DNA from 2 places in the Streptomyces sp. NPDC048643 genome. Region 1 is predicted to be linked to the other one. Evidence: riboswitches for the same ligand, from Rfam matches in the RefSeq annotation. Region 1 holds a riboswitch; the other holds the start of a gene.
The links. Region 1 has a riboswitch for S-adenosylmethionine ahead of AB0C62_RS06765 (putative leader peptide). Riboswitches for the same ligand answer to the same signal wherever they lie in the genome.
Positions count from the first base shown of each region.

Region 1 (7,229 bases):
CCACCCTGTATTCGTAGCCACCCCGCCCCGCGTATGACCGTCGCGCCGTCCGGCACGGGCGGGGGCCGGAGGTCACTCCGGGGTGGCGGCCCCGATGCCTCCCGGAAACTCGTACGGGTCTATCCTCATACATACCTTTTACGGCTCCGAATACCTTCTGTCCCGCACATCGTGAGCCTCGGGTCGCACCGGTACGCAAGGTGTGAACTCCCGTGACGTCGGCTCCCGTTGTGCACGCCGTTGACGCTTGAGAGGGAGGTGAGTCCGATGACCGCACGCATCAGCACCCGGCGCCTGCTGGCCGGTGCCGCCGCGACAGGCCTGCTGGCCGGTGGTGCCGCGCTGGGCATGTCCGGTGTCGCCGCCGCAGCTCCGACACCGACATCCGCGCCTTCGGTGGTGACCGGTGACCACCACGGCCATCACGACCGCTGCGAGTGGAAGAAGGGCCACTGGGAGAAGAAGTGGGTTCCGGGTCACTGGGTCAAGAAGTGGGTCAACCACGACACCTGGCACCAGGGCTACCGTGACAGCCACGGCGGTTGGCACCAGGGCCATCACAGTCACGACTGGAAGAACCAGTGGGTCTACGTCCCCGGTCACTGGGACCACCAGTGGGTCAAGGGTCACTGGGACTGCGACCACCGCTGAGCACTCCTGACCGCAGGTGAGGACCGGGGCGACTCCGCTCCGGTCCCCTCCTGTGCGGGGTGGGCGGGCCGACGGGCGGGCCGGGCGGACGGGCGGGCCGCAAACCCGGTGGAGCCTTCCGGACCTCGCTCGTTAGGCTGCGCGGATGACCACACGTACCTTCCGGATCACCGTCCGCGGCGTCTTCGACGGACTCGGCACCGATCAACGCGCCGAACTCCTCGCCGAGGCGGCGGAGCACGACGTTCTGCAGGCGGCCTTCACCGCCGAGGGACACCTCAGCTACGACCTGGCCGCCCGCCCCGCCTTCACCTTCCGGTTCCTGGACGAGGGGGAGGCCGAGGAGGACATCCTGGACGCGGTCGAACGGGCCGAGGCCGCCGCGACGGCCTGGCTCGCCGGCCGCGGCTACGGCTTCAAGCGCCTCAGGGCCCAGGGCGAGGACCTCTCCCAGGCTCCCCTCGGCAAGCGGCAACGGCGGGCGATCGCCCAGAACACGACCCCCTGATCCCGTACGCCTCCTCGACGTTTGCGCATGTGGCTATGCTTGAGCAGTCAAGGAGGTGTCAATGAGTAGCGGACTCGACGCGGCCCTGCGCCTGATGCGGGCGCAGGCCGCCCTGGTGAAGCGGTTCGACGCGCGTCTGAGTGGGCTGCACGGGGTGAGCCTGGCCGACTTCACGCTCCTGCTGCGCCTGTCCCAGGCGCCGGGCGATCGGATGCGCCGGGTGGATCTGGCCGAGGCGCTGGGGCTGACCGCCTCCGGTGTCACCCGGGGGCTGGTGCCCCTGGAGCGCATCGGGCTCGTGCGACGTGACGCCGACGCGCGTGACGCCCGGGTCGCCTACGCGGCGCTGACCGAGACCGGCCGGGAACGGCTGGCGGAGATGCGCTCCACCGCCGATCACGTCGCCCGCGACGTGTTCGCCGAGCCCGCCTGGACCGAGGACGAGACAGGGCGGCTCGCCGACCTGCTCACCCGGCTCGGCGGCACCGGACTGACCCCGGGAGGGTCGGCCCGCCTCTGAGCCCGCGAGGCGCACCGGAGCCCTCCTCCAGCCCCGCGCCTTGCCGGTCCCGCGACCTCGGCGCACCCTGGTCACATGGGAGCTCGCGACGGGCCGACGCTCATCACATCCGTCCAGCGGGCCTTCCGCCTGATGGAGGCGGTGAGCGCGCACGAGAACGGCGCGCCCGCGAAGCAGCTGGCGCGCGAGACAGGCCTGCCGCTGGCCACCGCGTATCACCTGCTGCGGACCCTGGTCCACGACGGATACGTCCGCAAACTCGACGACGGCGGGTTCATCCTCGGCGACAAGGTGCGCACGCTGCACACCCGGGGCCGCGGGCAGGAACTGCTCGGCCGGGTCCGCCCCACGCTCGCCGCGCTGCGCGACGAACTGGCGAGCGCCGCCTACCTCACCTTCTACGAGGACGGCGAGATCCGGGTCGCGGAGATCGTCGACGGTCCCCGGGCGCCCCGGGTCGACCTCTGGGTCGGCTTCGAGGACGCGGGACACGCCACCGCCCTCGGCAAGTCCGTCCTGCGGGAGATGGACGAGGAGACCCGCAACGACTACCTCGCCCGGCACACCCTCGCCGACCTCACACCCAGGACCATCACCAGCCGGCCGGAACTGCTGCGCCGGCTCGCCTCGTCGCCCGTGGCCCCCGCGGTCACGGACCTGGAGGAGTACGCCCTCGGTACCGTCTGCGTCGCCGTGCCGGTCTACAGCGGGGACACGCTCGGCTCGCTCGGTGTCTCACTGCCCGCCGACCGGCTGCCCCGGATCCGGGAGGTGCTGACGCGGCTCGTGCCGACGGCGAACCGGGTGACGCGGGGGCTGTCGCTCACTATCTGAAATCCCGCTCCTTGCGGTACTTACCTCGAACGTATTTCCTAGATGAAACGGACATTTCAGGAAGAATCTAGGTGAGGACTGCGCCCGGATATGAGTCAGGCCCGAGAGTACGTCGGCGAACACGGACGGAAACGTGCGGGGAGGGATGCGGGGAGGAACCGCATCCTCGGAAACGGAGCGGCGGCGGGCGGTAAGCGCGCCGCCGCCCGCGTCGCCCTCGGCACCCCGGTGCTTCCGCTGCTCGTCGTCGTCGCCATCGTGCTCGTCGACCTGACCGCCGGAACGGGCGTGATCTGGCTGTCGCTGCTGGCCGCGGGCCCCGCGATGGCCGCCGCCACGAGCCGGCCGCGCGGTGTCCTCTGTGTCGGTCTCCTCGCCGGAATCCTCGCCGCGCTGCTCGGCATCCGCGGCGGTGTCGACGGCGCCGAGCAGGCGGCCGTCCTCTCCGCCCTGGCCGCCGTCACCCTCGCGAGCGCCCTGACCAGTGCGCTCCGGTGGCGCCGTGAGCGGGTGCTCGCGGCGGTCCGTTCGGTCGCCGAAGCCGCGCAGCACGCCGTCCTCGCACCCATCCCGTCGAGCGTCGGGCCGTTCCAGGTGGCGGTCCGCTACAGCGCCGCCGCGGCCGAGGCCCGGATCGGAGGGGACCTCTACGCCCTCGTCCCCACGCCCTACGGCGTCCGGATGATCATCGGCGACGTCCGGGGCAAGGGACTTCCCGCCGTGGGCACCGCCGCGCTCGTGCTCGGCATCTTCCGCGAGGCCGCCTACGACGAACCCGACCTGCTCGCCGTGGTCGGCCGGATAGAGCGGAGCCTGGCACGCAACCTCGGATACGACGACTTCGTCACCGCGGTGGTCGCCGGATACCCGGAGCCGGGCCGGCTGGAGGTCGTCAACTGCGGACACGCGCCGCCGTTGCACGTCCGTGCCTCCGGACACGTGTCGTCGGTCGAGCCCGCCCACCCGGCGCCGCCGCTCGGACTGCGAGGGCTGACGTGCGAGACGCCCAGCCTGCAGGTGCTCCCGCTGGCCGACGGGGACCAGCTCCTCCTCTACACCGACGGGGTCACCGAAGCCCGTGACCACGGCCGGGCGTTCTATCCCCTCGCCGAGGGCCTGGCCCGGCACGTCTCCGACGAGCCGGCGGCCACTCTCGACGCCCTCGACGCCGAACTGCAGGCACACGTCGGGGGACGGCTGCACGACGACGCGGCCCTGCTGCTGCTCCGCAAGCCGACGGTTCAGGACTCCGTGGAACCGGCACCCGCCGTCCTCACGGGTGCCGGCGCCCTGACGACCGTCGCCCGGAGCGGCCCCGCGGCCCCGGGTTCCGGACTGGGCTGTGGCATGGGCGTGGAGTAACCGCGACTGGCTGGATCTCATCGTGCGCCGGTCGGGGCCCTCTAGGGTGCCTGGCCGTGACGGTCTCTCTGGGTGAATCGACGTTGTGGCGCGACCGGCGGTTCGTCCTGCTCGCCTCCGCTCGGGTCGTCTCCGTGCTCGGCAACGGTTTCGCGCGGGTGGCGCTGGCGTTCGCGGTGCTCGCCCTGCCGGGAGCGAGCGCGGGCCGGCTGTCGCTGGTCCTGGCCTGCCAGGCCGTGCCCCAACTGGCGTTCATCCTCATGGGCGGAGTGATCGCGGACCGGATGTCGCGCTCGCGGTTGATGGCCCTCGCGGACGTCCTCGGCGCGGGCGCCTACGCCGGACTCGCGGCGATGGTGCTCACCGGGCACGCACCCCTGGCGGCCATGTGCCTGCTGGCGGTGGCCGCCGGAACCGCGTCGGCGCTGTTCGCGCCGGCGATGGACGGCATGCTGCCGCTCGTCGTGCCACGAGACCGGCTGCAACGGGCCAACGGACTGCTGCGGATGGCCACCAACAGCTCCCTCCTGCTGGGCCTCGCGCTGGCGGGCGTGACGGTCGCGCTGGTCGGCCCGGGGTGGGCGCTCGCGCTCAACGCCGCGTCGTTCGTCGTCAGCGCGCTGCTGACCGCCCGGCTGCGGGTGACCACGAGACCGCGCGGCCGGACGTCGGGATGGGCCGATCTGCGCGAGGGCTGGCGGGAGTTCGCCTCCCGGCAGTGGCTGTGGGCCGTGGTGGCGCAGTACGCGGTGGTCGTCGCGGCACTCAACGCCAACGTCGGCGTCCTCGGCCCACTGACGGCCGAGCGGCACTTCGGCGGAGCGAGGGCCTGGTCGGTGATCGTGGCGGCGCAGGCCGTCGGCACCGTCGCCGGCGCGGGACTCGCCGCCCGGGTCCGCGTGCGCCGACCCCTTCTGGTGGCCGTCCTGTGCACTTTCCCGGCCGCCGTGCCGATCGCCCTGCTCAGCGTGGCGGCCCCGGTCTGGCTGATCGCCGGGGCCATGTTCGGCACGGGTGTCACCTCGGACGTCTTCGGAGTGCTCTGGGCCACCACCATCCAGCGGGAGATCCCGGAGCAGGTGCTCTCCCGCGTCAGTTCCTACGACTGGTTCGGCTCGCTGGCTCTCGCACCGCTCGGACTGCTCGTCGCCGGGCCCGTCGCCACCGCCGTGGGGACGGACAAGGCCCTGGCGGGGTGCGCCGCCCTGATCGTCCTGGCCACGGCGGCCACCCTGTTGTCACCCCAGGTACGCAGCCTGCGCGCCACCGTCGACAAGCCCCCGGCACCGGTGCCCGCGCCCAGGGCCGTGGAGTGCGAGACGGGCGAGGAGGCGGCCGGCTGACCCGTGGGCGCCTGCCGCTTCCGCGGGCCCGCGTGGCCAGACACGAGTGGGTCGTGGGAGAGGCCCGCGAGGACTTCGGCCCTTTCCTCGCGGGCCGGGGCTCACGCCGCGGCGCGCACTCCGTCGTTCCCGGTCCGGAAGGCGGGGAGCTCACCGAGGCGGTGGACGTAGTCGCGCAGGCGCGGGTGGGAGCACAGGACTTCGGCCGGGCCGAGTTGGGAGAGAGCCACCCACGCGTCCACATCCGCCGCTGTCAGGCTGTCCCCCAACACGAACGCGGCGCCGGTGAGTTGGCAGTCCAGGAGATCCAGGGCCGCCGTGCGGTCCGTGGGGCGCGCGGACGGGGTGACGTCCCGGTCGAGAAGGTCCCGAAGGGCCTCGATGTCGGCCGCCAGGGACGGCGGGAGCAGGGTGGGCGCGTCGCCCCCCGCGTGCTCGGACGGCAGGCCGGTGAGGTCGCGGAGGATGTCGGAGGTGTCGTTGCTGACGATGCGTCCGGTCCAGCGGTCGCAGAGCGCGGGTGCCGTGAACGGTCCGTCGTAGTGGTGTTCGGTGGCCTCGTAGGCGCGGCGCAGCGAGGCGAAGGCGTCGGGCGTTCCGGCGGGGTGGGTGAGCAGGGTCGTGGCGACCGAGTTCGTCAGGCCCAGCAGGCCGAGTGTGATCGAGATACGCAGCGAGCGCGGACAACTCGCCGCGAGATACACCTCGTAGCGGTGCGGCGCCGGGTAGAAGCCGCCGGCCAGACCGACTCCGATGCGGCTGTGGGCGGTGCGGGGGAGGGGCGGGACGGAGGTCCTGGAGCGGGTGGCCGAAGGGGACGGACTCGGGCCACCGGCGCGGGTGAACAGACCTTCTCCGTCATCGGTGTGGGTGGTCGAACTCTGGCCGCAGGGACGGGATCCGGCTGTGCTGGAACCGCGCGAAGCTGTCTCGGGCATGACTCTCCCTAGGGGGAACGAGGAAGCCATCGCCGCCTTGTGGGCATGGGCGATGAGCGGCTGAATGCGAAGCGACCGCGCCGAACGCGCGGGCCAGGACCGAAACGGGCCGGCAGCGGATCAGTAGGCGCTGGAGACGCGCAACAGATCGATGTGCAGGCGCCTCGTCAAGTCGTTCCTCGGCATTCTCACCGGTCCCACCTCCGGGGCTCGCGGGACGCGAGACCACGCTTGCCCCACCGCACCGGCGGGACCCGGTCGTCACCCGGGGCACCCCGTCGCGGTGGAAGGGTTGCCTGTCAGCGAGCCGGGGCCGATGACCACAGGAGCGGGCGAACCCGCGCCGTGGGCGCTGACAATCGTGACCGTCCATGCCAGTCTCGATGCGCCCCGCGGCGCCGTCAAGAAGGCGGACGACGCGGTCTCACCTGGTGGGCACGCGCATTGACATTCTTTTCGGGCCGGGCCTAACGTGCGGCCCACAACGAGATGCCCCAGGGCCGGAGAAGTGATGGTGACAGCGATGTACGCAGCTGACGGGACGGCCGCTTGGCGGCGCCTCGGCCGCGACGTGCTGTGCGCGGACCGCTCCGTCGACCTGCTGCGCGTCAACAGCGCACTGTGTACGGGCATGTGTCGCACCCTCCGCCAAGGCTGACGGCTCTTCCTCCGAGTCTCTGACGACCACCGCTGTCGCGGTGTCCCCCTCTCCGTCCAGCCCCCGTTCCCGTGCGCCCGTGTCTCGTCGTGTGCTGAGCCCTCACGGCTCCACATCACGCTGCCGCTCGCCGTGGTCCGGGGTGTCCGAATCCGCTGGAGCTCTCCATGAGTGAATCTCCGGGCATAGCTGTGTCCTCCGGATCAGCGCCGCCCGCCGAGGTGATCCCCCGTTCCGACGTCCCCGCCGCGCCGAAGCCCCTGACGGCGCAGCGCGTCCTTCCGCTCCGGCGTCCCGGCCGCTGGATCATCACGGCCGTCGTGCTCGTGCTGGTCGCCCAGATCGCCCACGGCCTGGTGACCAACCCCTTCTACCAGTGGGACCGGTTCCAGTACTGGTTCCTGCGCCCGACGAT
Region 1 is NZ_JBEZHO010000005.1:11,788-19,016, forward strand. It holds gene AB0C62_RS06730 (hypothetical protein) at 268-651, shown strand; gene AB0C62_RS06735 (DUF6204 family protein) at 797-1,159, shown strand; gene AB0C62_RS06740 (MarR family transcriptional regulator) at 1,221-1,679, shown strand; gene AB0C62_RS06745 (IclR family transcriptional regulator) at 1,755-2,513, shown strand; gene AB0C62_RS06750 (PP2C family protein-serine/threonine phosphatase) at 2,751-3,875, shown strand; gene AB0C62_RS06755 (MFS transporter) at 3,932-5,218, shown strand; gene AB0C62_RS06760 (cell envelope biogenesis protein OmpA) at 5,320-6,156, opposite strand; gene AB0C62_RS06765 (putative leader peptide) at 6,277-6,342, opposite strand; SAM riboswitch class IV at 6,379-6,523, opposite strand; gene AB0C62_RS06770 (hypothetical protein) at 6,680-6,814, shown strand; gene AB0C62_RS06775 (amino acid ABC transporter permease) at 6,982-7,229, shown strand, end outside.

Region 2 (7,229 bases), on a different contig from region 1:
GCGACGATGACCGGCCTGCCCGGCGGCTCGGCGCGCACCAGCTGGCGGATCACCTCGTCCGCGGTGACCCCCGGCTTGGAGAACAGCACCCGCACCCCGCGCGGCGGCGCGAGCAGCACCGGCGCGGCCAGCTCGGCCCCGTCGAAGACACAGGTGACCTCGGCGCCCGTCTGCGCGGCCAGCTGGGAGAGCTGCCCGAGCAGCCTGAGCCGCTGCTTCTCCAGCGGCATCTGGGGATAGCCGGTCTTCGTGACGTTGTAGCCGTCGACGACCAGATGCGCCTGGGGCAGCGCGAGCAGCTGGTCCAGGATCGCGGGGTCGTTCTCCGACAGGGCGCGGGTGGCGATGTCCTTGGGTGTCATCCGGCCGGGCTCGACCGCCTCCACCGTCTCCGCGGGCCGCACCGAGACGGGCGGCAGCGCCAGCTCGCGACGCAGGCCCTGAGCCGCGTCCAGCACGGTGTCGAGGAGCAGCCGCAGCCGCATGTCCTCGACGCTGCGCCCCTCGCGCGCGGCCTTGCGGCCGGCCTCCAGGGCCGCCTCGGCCTCGGCGAGGCGCGCCTTGAGCCGACGGCTCTCGCTCTCGGCCGCGGACACCTGGACCTGGCTCTCCGCCCGCGCCGCGTCCGTCTCGCCCTGGAGCTTGCGCAGCGCGGCCTCGCCGCGCTTCACGTCACTGAGGGCCCCGCGCAGCTTGCGGTGAAGCGATTCCGCTTCCTTGCGCGCCGCGTCCAGTTCCGTGCGCAGCCGCTCGGTCTCGGTCCTGATCTGGCCGCGCGCCGCCGCGAGTTCCTCGCGCAGGCGCTCCAGCTCGGCCCGGTTCTCCTCGTCGGCACGCTCGGCGTCCGCCCGCAGGGCCTCCTCGCCCGCGGCGGTCACCAGCTTCACCCAGCCCGCGGGACGCAGAACATAGGCCGCGGCCGCCACGTCCAGCGGATCCGCGGCCGGGGGTGGCGCGGCCGAGTCGAGGGCCGCGGTCAGCTCGGGCTGCGTCTCTCTCAGCTTCTCGGCGATGCGCTGTCTGAACAGCGGGTCCGTCTCCAGCGCCGCCGCCATGGCGGTACCGGCGAACTTGGCCCGCCGGTTCGGCGCGAAACGGGCGTACTGCCGCAGCTGCGCGGGCAGTTCGGCCAGCGTCAGCCCGCCGAAACCGTCCGAGACGATCTGCACGACGCGTCGGCGCACACCGTCGGGCAGCGGACGATCGAGCACCTCGGCGGCGCCGTCGTCCGGCTCCCCGCCTGTGGTCTCCATCATCCGTCACCCCAATATCCGTGCGGGGCCCGCTCCCTCAGGAGCCGGCACCCGGCCTGTCCACGAGTTCGACCTGATCCACCGCGTTGCACCAGCGACACCGCACCGACTCGATGGTCTCACTGACCACCTCGCGCTCCTCGACCTTCGGCTCACCGGCGAGGTCGAGGTGCAGGTACTCGACGACCTTCGAGGAGCGGGTGACGTCGAACCGCGTGAGGTTGCCGCAGAGCGAGCAGCGCCAGCGCGTCTTGGCGTCCGGCAGGGGAACCGTCATAGGGCAGTCGCTTCCTTCTAGTGTCCGTCCGGCACCGGTCGCCCGGTACATGTGGCTCGTAACCCTACGGCCTGGCGGGTAGTCGACGCTCGGCCGTCCACGGCGGCGAGGCTGTCTGTACCGATCCGTCCGGTACGTCATGCTCTGCACCATGATCGGCAATTGGAGTACGGCAATCGGCAGAGCGGTGCGGTCCCAGTCGGCACCGGTGACGTACGGGCTGATCGTCCTGTGCTGTCTGATCTTCGTCATCGGTCCCGCCTCGGGCCTCGATCCCGTGTACGGCGCCGGGGACGAGCTGCTGGCCGTCCAGCGGGCGTACTTCCGGCGCTGGGGCGTGGTGCCGGCCGATCTGTTCGGCGGGCCACTCCGTGAGGTGCTCACCCCGGCCACCGCCCTGTTCATCCACGGCAGCTGGCTCCACCTCCTGGGCAACATGCTCTTCTTCTACGTCTTCGGGCTGCTGACCGAGGAACGCATGGGCCATGTGGAGTTCGCGCTGTTCTACCTCGGGTGCGGATACCTGGCCCTGCTCGGCTACGCGGCCGCCAACGCGTCCTCGGAACAGTCCCTGGTCGGGGCGTCCGGGGCGATCTCCGCGGTGCTCGGCGCGTTCCTGTACCTGTTCCCCAAGGCCAGGGTGACCAGTCTCCTCCCGTTCCTGTTCTTCCTGCCGTTGCGGTTCCCGGCCTGGGTGGTGCTGCCGTTCTGGTTCACCCTGCAGTGGCTGGCGGCGGGCCAGAGCGAGTCGGGCCCAGGCGTCGCCTATCTGGCGCACCTGGTGGGCTTCTCCCTGGGCTTCGTCTACGCGTGGGTGCGGTTCGGGCGCCGCGGCACCGCCGTGCCCGTCGTGGGAGCCACGGTCGGCGCCCCGCCGGACGGACGGGGCCAGGTGGAGCGCGAGTAGGGTGAGATCCCCAGCAGTGGCCCCCTAGGGAGAGAACCAGCCGTGATCACCGCGATCGTCCTCATCAAGACCAGCGTGGACCGGATCCCCGAGATCGCCGAGTCGATCGCGTCGCTGGAGAGCGTCAGCGAGGTCTTCTCCGTCACCGGCACCTACGACCTCATCGCCATGGTCCGGGTCAGGTCCCACGACGACCTCGCGGACGTCATCCCCGGCAGCATCAGCAAGATCCCGGGCGTCGAGGCGACGGACACGCACGTGGCGTTCCGTACGTACTCCCAGCACGACCTGGAGGCGGCGTTCGCGATCGGTCTCGACTCCTGACCGAGGCGTACGCCGCCCCGCGGCGGTTCTTCGTGCGTTCCTAGACCGCCGGCACGCAGCGGCCGTCCTGGGTGCGGTACTGCCACCGCGCGCCGTCCCGCACCAGCTCGCGCACCGCGCGGACGAACCGCTCGACGTGCTCGTCGGGCGTACCGGCGCCGAAGCTGACGCGGATGGCGTTGAGGGACTTCTCGCCGGGCGCCGCCTCCGGGGCGCCGCACTCCCCCTGGGTCTCGGGGTCGCTGCCGAGCAGCGTGCGGACCAGCGGGTGGGCGCAGAAGAGGCCGTCGCGGACGCCGATGCCGTACTCGGCGGACAGCGCGGCCGCGAAGTGCGAGCTGTTCCAGCCCTCGACGACGAAGGAGAGGACGCCGACCCGCGGGGCGTCGTCACCGAAGAGGGAGAGGATCCGGACCTCCGGGACCTCGGCGAGGCCGGCGCGGACGGTGCGGATCAGGTGCCGCTCCCGGGCGAGGAGGTTGTCGAAGCCCTCCTCGGTGAGCGCCTTGCAGGCAGAGGCGATGGAGTAGACGCCGATCACGTTCGGCGAGCCGGCCTCGTGCCGGGCCGCGCTGTCGTGCCACTCGACGTCCACGCCGCCGTCCGCGCGCCGGGTGACCTTGCGGCTGGCGCCGCCGCCCGCCAGGTACGGGTCGGCCTCGCGCAGCCAGTCGGAGCGTCCCGCGAGGACACCGGAACCGAACGGCGCGTACAGCTTGTGCCCGGAGAAGGCGACCCAGTCGACGTCGAGGTCCTGGACCGACACCGGGTGGTGCGGGGCGAGCTGGGCGGCGTCGAGGACGATCCGGGCGCCGTGGGCGTGCGCGGCGGCGGCGAGCTCCCGCACCGGCCACAGCTCCCCCGTGACGTTCGAGGCGCCGGTGACGCAGACGAGGGCCGGCCCGTGGGGGTCGCGGGCCGCGAGGGCGTGCTCCAGGGTCGCGACGGCCTCGCCGTGGGTGCGCGGGGCGTTCAGGTACGTCACCCGGGCGTCGCGCCAGGGCAGCAGCGAGGCGTGGTGCTCGGTCTCGAAGACGAAGACCTGGCAGTCGGCCGGCAGCGCGGCGGCGAGCAGGTTGAGCGAGTCGGTGGTGGAGCGGGTGAAGACGACCTGGTCGTCGGTCCGGCAGTCGAGGAACTCCGCGACGGTCCTGCGGGCGTTCTCGAACAGGTCGGTGGACAGCTGCGAGAGGTACCCGGCACCCCGGTGGACGCTGCCGTAGTACGGGGCGTACGCCGCGACGTCGTCCCACACCCGCTGGAGGGCGGGCGCGCTGGCGGCGTAGTCGAGCGCGGCGTAGGTGACCTCGCCGCCGGTGACGAGCGGAACGGTGACGTCCCGGCCCAGGACCGGCAGCGGGGCACAGACGGAGGTGTCGGCGGCGGTGGTGACAGACATGGCGGGCTCCTGTGAGGCAGGCGGGATCGCCGCGCGAGCCGGCCGCCCGGGGGCAGCGCTCGGCGCAGGAAGGGGAAAAAGGGGTGTGCGGAGGCGGGGCTCGGCGCCCTATCGCATTCGCTTGCTCACAGAAGGCTCCCTCGAACGACCAGGACCCCTGGTTACGTCCACTCGAAAGAGTGGGAGGGGTCCGCGCTTGCCGCAGACCTCGCTGCCTACGGCCTGGTCTTCACCCGGGGCACCCCGCCACGGACGGAGGGTTGCCGGACAGCCGGCCGGGGCCTGATGGCTGTCGCTCATGACCTGATACAGCATCTTGCCAGAAGATCTTCGACGCGCAAGGCGCGGTCCGGATTCTGGACCGCGCCCTGCGTCACATCACCGGCGCCTCAGGCGTTGCTGGCCGCCACCCACCGGTCGAGGGTGCGCTTGGCCGCCCCGGAGTCGATCGCCTCGGCGGCCTTCGCCATACCGGCCCGGAGCTGGTCGGCGAGCGGTGCGTCGGCCGGCGACAGCGCCACCAGGGCGGCCGCCGAGTTCAGCAGCACGGCGTCGCGCACCGGACCGGTCTCGCCGTCCAGCAGACGCCGGGCGACCTCCGCGTTGTACGCCGCGTCGGCGCCGCGCAGCGCCTCCACCGGAACGACGTCGAGGCCGACGTCACGGGGGTGGAAGTGTTCCTCGGTGACCTTGCCGTCGCGGACCACCCAGACCCGGGAGCCGGCGGTGGTGGTCAGCTCGTCGAGGCCGTCGTCGCCGCGGAAGACGAGCGAGGAGTTGCCGCGCTCGGCGAAGACGCCCGCCACGATGGGCGCCATCCGGGGGTCGGCGACCCCGACCGCCTGGGCCCTGACCCGGGCCGGGTTCGTCAGCGGCCCCAGCACGTTGAAGGTCGTCCGGATGCCGAGCTGTCCGCGCGCCGCCGCCACATGGCGCAGCGCCGGGTGGAACTTGACCGCGAAGCAGAAGGTGATCCCGGCCTCCTCGGCCACCTCCGCGACCCGTTTGACCGTCAGCTGGAGATTGACGCCGAGCTTCTCCAGGACGTCCGAGGAGCCGGACGCGGAGGACGCGGCACGGTTGCCGTGCTTGACGACCTTGGCGCCGGTGCCGGCCACCACGATCGAGGACATCGTGGAGATGTTGACCGTCTTCGCCCCGTCGCCGCCCGTGCCGACGATGTCGACGGTCCGCCCCGGCACCTCGATCACGTTGGCGTGTTCGTACATCGCCCGGACGAGGCCGGAGATCTCCTGGACGGTCTCACCCTTGGCCCGCAGTGCCACCACGAAGCCGGCGATCTGCGCGTCGGTCGCCTCGCCGCGCATGATGCGGTCCATCGCCCAGGCCGTGTCGTCCGCGCTCTGGTCGCGGCCTTCGAGGAGGCCGTTCAGTACCTCGGGCCAGGAACGGGCCGCCGCGGTGTCGCCTCCAGCGGGGTTCACAGCGCTCATGGTCGCTCCTGGGTTCATGGGTCATGCGAGTGGGTTCGCCCCGCAGCACGGGGGTGAGTCCACCCTATCCAGCCCCGGAGACGGCGAAGAGCCCCGTCCGTGGACGGGGCTCCTGCCGTGGCGAACCGGGGGTGTCGCGGGGATCAGTGGTGGCCGTGGCCGCTCGTGATCTCCTTGTACTCCTCGACGGTGGGCTTGGGGATCTGGTTGTCCTCCCCGTAGAAGCCCTTGCTCATCTTGGCGCGCAGCTTCTGCGCGCTGTTGACCTTGCGCTCGACACCGTTCTCGTCGACCGCCGGGCCGATCTCGGCCGGCTTGTACTGATCGTGCGCGGTGAGCGTGTGCAGCGCGTCCTGGCTGAGCGGCTCGTGCACCTCGATGAACTCACCGTGCGGCAGGCGCTTGATGATGCCCGACTCGCGGCCGTGCAGCACCTTGTCCCGGTCCCGGCGCTGGAGGCCGAGGCAGATCCGCTTGGTGGCGAGGAACGTGAGCACCGGCACGACGAAGAAGGCGATACGCACGAACCAGGTGATCGAGTTGATCGCCAGGTGGAAGTGCGTGGCCCAGATGTCGTTGCCGCCGCCGACGAGGAGCACGAAGTACCAGCTGATCCAGGCGACGCCGAACGCGGTCCGGGTCGGGACGTTGCGCGGGCGGTCCAGGATGTGGTGCTCGCGCTTGTCCCCGGTGACCCAGGACTCGATGAACGGGTAGACCGCGATCGCGACCAGGACCAGCGGGAAGATGACCAGCGGGATGAACACGCCCAGGACGAGCGTGTGACCCCAGAGGTTGATCTCCCAGCCCGGCATGACACGGATCAGGCCCTCGGAGAAGCCCATGTACCAGTCCGGCTGGGCGCCCGTGGACACCTGGTCCGGACGGTAGGGGCCGAGCGACCAGATCGGGTTGATCGAGGCGACCGCCGCGATGGCCGCGATGACACCGAAGACCAGGAAGAAGAAGCCTCCGGCCTTGGCCATGTAGACCGGCAGCAGCGGCATGCCGACGACGTTCTTGTTCGTCTTGCCGGGGCCCGCGAACTGGGTGTGCTTGTGGTAGAAGACCAGGATCAGGTGGCCGACGACCAGGCCGAGCATGATGCCCGGCAGCAGCAGCACGTGCACCGAGTAGAAGCGGGCCACGAAGTCGCCGCCCGGGAACTCGCCGCCGAAGAGGAAGAACGACAGGTACGTGCCGACGATCGGCACGGACAGGACCGCGCCCTCCATGAAGCGGACACCGGTGCCGGAGAGCAGGTCGTCCGGGAGCGAGTAACCGGTGAAGCCGGTGAACATGCCGAGGACGAACAGCAGGAATCCGAAGACCCAGTTGACCTCACGGGGCTTGCGGAACGCACCCGTGAAGAACACGCGCATCATGTGCACGAACATGCCGGCGAGGAAGATCAGCGCGGCCCAGTGGTGGATCTGACGGATCAGCAGACCACCGCGCACATCGAAGGAGATGTGCATGGTCGAGTTGAACGCCTCGGACATCAGCTGTCCCTGCAGCGGGACGTAGCTGCCGTGGTACTCCACCTCGTTCATCGAGGGGTGGAAGAACAGCGTCAGGTACACACCCGTGAGGATGATGATGATGAAGCTGTAGA
Region 2 is NZ_JBEZHO010000080.1:6,821-14,049, forward strand. It holds gene AB0C62_RS40310 (NYN domain-containing protein) at 1-1,256, opposite strand, end outside; gene AB0C62_RS40315 (hypothetical protein) at 1,291-1,530, opposite strand; gene AB0C62_RS40320 (rhomboid family intramembrane serine protease) at 1,682-2,437, shown strand; gene AB0C62_RS40325 (Lrp/AsnC ligand binding domain-containing protein) at 2,480-2,761, shown strand; gene AB0C62_RS40330 (aminotransferase class V-fold PLP-dependent enzyme) at 2,802-4,160, opposite strand; SAM riboswitch class IV at 4,348-4,464, opposite strand; gene trpD (anthranilate phosphoribosyltransferase) at 4,550-5,614, opposite strand; gene AB0C62_RS40340 (cytochrome bc complex cytochrome b subunit) at 5,758-7,229, opposite strand, start outside.
Region 2: it holds a riboswitch for S-adenosylmethionine, as region 1 does, so the genes downstream of both, AB0C62_RS40330 (aminotransferase class V-fold PLP-dependent enzyme) here and AB0C62_RS06765 (putative leader peptide) in region 1, are expected to answer to the same signal.